2 regions of the Exiguobacterium sp. R-17 genome follow, and region 2 is predicted to be linked to the other one. Evidence: riboswitches for the same ligand, from Rfam matches in the RefSeq annotation. Region 2 holds a riboswitch; the other holds the start of a gene.
The links. Region 2 has a riboswitch for S-adenosylmethionine ahead of ACN9MT_RS12285 (methionine ABC transporter ATP-binding protein). Riboswitches for the same ligand answer to the same signal wherever they lie in the genome.
Positions count from the first base shown of each region.

Region 1: linked by a shared signal. The riboswitch ahead of ACN9MT_RS13260 (methionine ABC transporter ATP-binding protein) and the one ahead of ACN9MT_RS12285 (methionine ABC transporter ATP-binding protein) in region 2 are both predicted to bind S-adenosylmethionine.

Region 1 covers NZ_CP184372.1:2,519,930-2,523,140, forward strand. Annotated here, with positions in the region: gene ACN9MT_RS13255 (aminotransferase class I/II-fold pyridoxal phosphate-dependent enzyme) at 118-1,305, shown strand; SAM riboswitch class I at 1,368-1,472, shown strand; gene ACN9MT_RS13260 (methionine ABC transporter ATP-binding protein) at 1,558-2,571, shown strand; gene ACN9MT_RS13265 (methionine ABC transporter permease) at 2,561-3,211, shown strand, end outside.
Region 2 covers NZ_CP184372.1:2,323,149-2,326,359, forward strand. Annotated here, with positions in the region: gene ACN9MT_RS12280 (methionine ABC transporter permease) at 1-358, opposite strand, end outside; gene ACN9MT_RS12285 (methionine ABC transporter ATP-binding protein) at 355-1,377, opposite strand; SAM riboswitch class I at 1,456-1,560, opposite strand; gene ACN9MT_RS12290 (bifunctional cystathionine gamma-lyase/homocysteine desulfhydrase) at 1,618-2,784, opposite strand; gene ACN9MT_RS12295 (PLP-dependent cysteine synthase family protein) at 2,777-3,211, opposite strand, start outside.

The DNA of each region.
Region 1 (3,211 bases), 200 kb from region 2:
GCTCCACATATCTGTACCTGTTTATTGGACGATTTTTTTGAATTTCAAAAAAGTTCTTTTCTTTTGACTGAATATTCGTTATCCTTGACGACAATACTACGAAGGAGGCACACATCCATGAAACATTTCGCTCCATCCATCGCCATCGATCGGCTTCCTGCTCCCGTTTTCGCTGAACTTGCGAACCGGATCGGTGCTGTGAAAGCTGCCGGACATGATGTCATTACCCTTGGTCAAGGAACACCCGATCAAACGACGCCCGTACATATTCTCGACGCCTTGAAACAGGCGATCGATGAGCCAACAAACCTTCAATATCCACCATTTCGTGGACATGATTTTCTAAAGCAAGCCGTCGCGAGCTTTTATGCGAACGAATTCGGCGTCACAATCGATCCGGCAACCGAGGTCGCAATTCTTCTCGGTAGTAAAGCCGGAATCGTCGCCTTACCACAAACGATCGTCAATCCTGGAGAAGGTGTCATCGTCCCGGATCCGGGGTACCCGGATTACCTGTCTGGAGCAGCACTTGCTGGTGCTTACCCGATTACGCTTCCATTGCTTGAGAAAAATAACTTCCTGCCGGATTACGATTTACTTGATACGACAGATGTCGAGCGCGCCCGGATGTTGTTCCTCAATTACCCGAGTAATCCGACAGGTGCGACAGCGACAGCAGAAGCCTTCGAACAGACAGTTGCCTTCGCGGATGCCCATGATGTTTGTGTCGTCCATGATTTAGCCTACGGTGGCATCAGCTTTGACGGTCCGACACGAAGCTTCTTGCAGACGGAAGGGGCGAAAGATGTTGGAATCGAGTTGTTCTCACTCTCGAAACGCTTCAACATGTCTGGCTTCCGAATCGCTTTCGCGATCGGAAATCCGTCCGTCATCTCAAGCATCGAGACGTATCAGGAACATCTCTACGTCAGTGCCTTCACACCGATCCAACATGCAGCGACCGTTGCCCTGACGAGTGACCAAACGTGCGTCCGCGAGTTAAGTAGCTTGTATGAAACGCGACGCGATGCGTTGTTCGCAAAACTCGATGCAATCGGCTGGAGTGGACCACGACCGGGCGGTTCCTTCTTCGTCTGGCTCCCCGTGCCGGAAGGATACACGTCCCAAAGCTTCACGGATCATCTGCTTGACGAAGCACACGTCGCCGTGACCCCTGGATCATTCTTTGGTGAATACGGCGAAGGATACGTGCGGATCAGCTTAATTGCTGACGTCGAACGGCTAGAGGAGGCCGTCGACCGAATCGGAACGCTCAACCTGTTCCGGACACCTGTTGCGGAATAATTCTGAAAAAACATTTGACAGATGGGAATCATTTCCGTTAAAGTAAATCCCAACAGCATAACTACTTATCGAGAGCGACCGAGGGATTAGGCCCAACGACGTCCGGCAACCACCTATCAGGAACGGTGCCACATCCTACAGAATGGATTCATTCTGAGAGATAAGTTACGAAATCTTACACTTTCGTCGCTTTTTTCTGGTTGCTCTGCTACTAGGAAAAAGCGACTTTTTTTTGTACAAGGAGATGAGCAGATGATTGAATTCAAACAGATTACGAAACGGTTCGTCCGAGACCGGACCCCGATTTTCGCATTACGAGATGTCGATTTGACGATTCAAAAAGGAGAAATCTTTGGGATCATCGGTGAATCCGGTGCCGGTAAGAGTACGTTGCTTCGTCTGATCAACGGTCTCGAGCATCCGACACAAGGAACGGTAAAGGTCGACGGTGTCTCGCTCGGCGGAATGTCAAAAGCAGATTTGCGTCAACTTCGCTTGCGGACAGGAATGATCTTTCAGCATTTCCAATTGATCCAGTCGCGTAATGTCGCAGATAACATTGCTTTTGCACTGAAGGCTGCTGGCGTCAAACGAGCAGATTTTCCGGAACGGATCCGTGAACTCGTCTCGCTCGTCGGACTCGAAGGATTCGAGACGAACTTCCCGAGTCAGTTGAGCGGCGGACAGAAACAGCGCGTTGGGATTGCCCGGGCACTCGCGAATGATCCAACCGTCTTGTTATGTGACGAAGCGACCTCTGCCCTTGATCCGGTCACGACGCTGCAGATTTTAGATTTGTTGAAAGATTTGAATGAACGACTTGGATTGACGATCGTCCTCATCACGCATGAGATCGATGTCGTCAAACAGATTTGCCATCGTGTCGCGGTCATGTCGCAAGGGGAAGTCGTCGAAGTCGCCTCTACATACGATTTGTTCAGTCAAGCCAAACATCCGGTGACACAACATTACGTCGACACGGCACTCCAGATCGAGCTACCGGAACGCATCTTGCAAGCGACACCAGGAAAGATCATCCGCCTGCAGTTCACGGGCGAGAAGACCGGTGAAAGTACGTTATCGGAAGCCATCCGTCGATACGATATCTCGGTCAGCATCCTGCACGGAAAAGTCGATTACATCCAAGACGTCGCTTTTGGTGTCCTAATCGTCAGCTTGACGGGATCCTCCGATCAAATCGCACCTGCCCTCGACTGGCTTGCGGCGGAACTTCATACACTCGAGGTGATTCAGGATGTGGCTTGATCGTATACAAACGATGTTACCCGAGTTGTTGAAGGCACTTGGTGAGACGGCGTGGATGGTTGGCATTTCGCTTGCCTTCGCATTGGTCGTCGGGATTCCACTCGGGATTCTCCTGTTCGTCACCGACCGCGGTTTATTCTTTCAAAACATTGCCATCCGACGTGTCCTTGACTTCGTCGTCAACATCGTCCGGTCCTTGCCGTTCATCATTTTGCTTGTTGCCCTCATTCCATTAACGAAGTTCTTGCTTGATAATACGATTGGTCCGACAGCAGCATCCGTCAGCCTCAGTGTCGCAGCGATTCCGTTTCTCGCACGACTCGTTGAAACATCACTGCGTGAGATTCCACCTGGTTTGATCGAAGCAGCGGAAGCGTGCGGAGCGAAACCATTACGGATCATCGTCAGTATCCTTTTACCAGAAGCACTCCCTGGCATCATTCAGGGAATCACGCTAACGACGATCAGTTTGATCGGCTTCTCGGCGATGGCTGGTATCGTCGGCGGCGGAGGTGTCGGTGACCTCGCGATCCGCTTCGGCTACTATCGCTATGATAATCTCATCATGATCGTGACGATCGTCGTCCTCATCGTCATCGTCCAAAGCATTCAAGCACTTGGCAATCAACTGGCGCGAAAA
Region 2 (3,211 bases):
CGACTTCGCGTAACGCGAGTTCAACCATCCGACCGTAAAATGGTGCAGCACCGAAAATCAGTGCCGGTAATGCTGCCGTTGGTCCGAGGAACGAACCGACGATCGCTGTCGTAAATGGAATCAATAAGATCAGTAAGATGATGAACGGAATCGAACGGAAGACGTTGACGACCAAGCTCAGCACTGAATAAAACGCCCGATTCTTGAACAATAATTCTTCGTTTGTCGCATACAATAGTAAACCAATGATCAAACCGAGGACGAATGTCGAAACCCCAGCGATTGCCGTCATATAAACGGTACTGCCTGTCGCTTCCCACACCATGTCCCAGTCTAGGTTGTCAAAGAATGAAATCATCGGTGATCCACCTCCACTTCAACATCACTGGCTTGAAGCTTCGTGATGACCGTTTGTGTTGCTTCTGTTTCCCCGATTAACTGAATGAACAGCGTACCGAGCGCCCCTTCCTGTGATTGACCGACGTTTCCGCCGATGATATTGAACAGGACGGGTGAATCCTTCATGACTTCCGCGAGGATCGGACTTTCCGCCGTCGATCCGACGAATGTCAACTGAACGATTTTTCCGGTTGGGTAGCGTTCGCGGAGTTTCGCGAACGTCAACTCGTTTTCCGATGGCGACGTCAATTGTTTGACGAATTCCTTCGTCATCGCTTGCTTCGGATGACGGAAGACTTCTGCGACCGGTCCTTGTTCGACGATTTTACCGGCCTCCATGACGGCGACCCGGTGACAGATTTTTTGAATGACGTGCATCTCGTGTGTGATCAAGACAATCGTCAGTTTCAATTTTTCATTGATGTCGACGAGTAACTCAAGGATAGAGTCCGTTGTCTTCGGGTCGAGTGCACTTGTCGCCTCGTCACATAAGAGAACGTCCGGGTTCGATGCCAGTGCCCGAGCGATACCGACACGTTGCTTTTGACCACCGGATAATTGCGACGGATAAGCTTTTTCGCGTCCATCCAAACCAACGAGTTGGATCAGTTCCGCGACCCGTTCCTTGCGGCGAGCCTTCGGGAAGCCACCGAGTTCGAGTGGGAACATAATGTTTTCTTCAACAGTCCGTGACCAGAGTAGGTTGAAGTGCTGGAAGACCATCGAGACATTCTTGCGGACGCCTCGTAATTCTTTTGGTTTCAGTGATGTCATTTCGACACCATCGATTTGAATCGAACCACTCGTTGGTGCTTCGAGCATATTCAACAATCGGATCAAGGTCGATTTCCCTGCTCCGGAATAACCGATTATTCCAAAAATTTCACCGCGTTCGATTGTCAGATCGACATTCGCGACGGCTTCGACCGCTCCGCGCTTTGAGCGATAAATCTTTCCTACGTCTTGTAAACGAATCACAACTGTCCCTCCTAAAATAAAAAAAGTGCGCGCGTTTTAGAGCAAACGCGCGCACTTTTCAGTACACAAAACCATTTGCTCTCATCTCCCAGACTTTTGTCTGCTGGAATTAGCACCACTTCGGATCAGATCCGCGGTTGCCGGGTTTCATCGGGCCAGTCCCTCCACCACTCTCGATAAGAGTTTCGGTATTAAGTTTGTAGAATATATTCTGAATATTAGCAGGGGTTATTTTTGTTGTCAAACAGTTTTTTCAGAAACTTTTTCGAGGAACGTGAAAGCACGTGTTAAGTCTTCTTTCAAATCTTCCGCGTCTTCAAGTCCAACTGAAATCCGGACGAGACCGTCCGTGATGCCGAGTTCTGCCCGACGTTCTGCTGGGATTGACGCGTGCGTCATCCGTGCCGGCACCGAAATCAGACTCTCGACGGCACCAAGACTCTCAGCGAGTGTGAAGAAGTGTGTCGCCTCGACGAGTTTTTCTGCGTTCGCTGCTGAACCGACATCAAAGCTGATCATCCCACCAAATCCAGTCGCTTGTTTCGCTTGGATGTCGTGACCAGGATGTGATGCCAGTCCTGGGTAGAAGATGTTCGAGACGATGTCTTGCGCTTGTAGGAACGCAACGAGATCATGTGCTGTCTCTTCGATCGCATCCATCCGGATACCGAGCGTACGTAGACCACGGACGAGCAAGAAGCTGTCTTGCGGTCCAAGCACGCCGCCTGTCGAGTTTTGGATGAAGTGCATCTCTTCGCCAAGCGCATCATCTTTGACGACGACAAGTCCAGCGACGACGTCTGAATGTCCGCCGATGTATTTCGTCGCACTGTGCAAGACGATGTCAGCACCAAGTGCGAGTGGTTGTTGATGGTATGGTGTCGCGAACGTGTTATCAACGACGAGTTTAAGATCGTGACGTTTTGCAATCGTTGCGATTGCTGCGATGTCCGTTACTTTCAACAACGGATTCGTCGGCGTTTCGACGTAGACGATCTTCGTATTGTCTTGGATCGCTGCTTCCGTTGCCGCAAGATCCGTCGTATCGACGAACGTTACTTGGATGTTGAACTTCGGTAAGACGCGTTGCATCAAACGGAACGTACCACCGTAGACGTCGTCCGTCATGACGATGTGGTCGCCAGACTCAAGCAAGTGGAAGACAGCATGAATCGCTGCCATCCCAGAACCGAACGCAAAACCACGTGCGCCGCCTTCAAGATCCGCAATCAATCGTTCGATGCTCGTCCGTGTCGGGTTCGCTGTCCGTGAGTATTCGTATCCGTCCTTAAGTTGACCGATTTTATCTTGCTTGTATGTGCTTGTTTGATAGATTGGAGGTGTGACGGCTCCTGTTGCCCGATCGACACCTGTTCCTCCATGAATCAATGCTGTCTTCTTACGCATGAGTTTCGTCCACCTTTTCAAAGATTTGTTGGCTTAAATAACGTTCGGCACTGTCTGCGAAGACGGTGACGATCGTACTGCCGGGGTGACGCTTTGCGATATCAAGCGCAGCAACGAGCGCTGCCCCTGCTGAGCTACCGACGAGTAATCCTTCGCGAGCAGCGAGTGTATGAACCGCGTCAAATGCATCACGGTCAGAAATCGTATGAATCTCGTCGACGAGTTCACGCGGAACGAGGCTTGGCCATTTCGCTGTACCGATACCTTCTGTCTTATGCGGACCGGCTGGACCACCGTTCAAGACGGAGCCTTCCGGTTCGACGATTGCTGCTTTTGTACCGAGACGTTGTTTTAAGAAGTCCGCTGTTCCGGCGAACGTACCACCTGAACCACAACCGGCAACGAACCAGTCGATATGCGGTAAGTC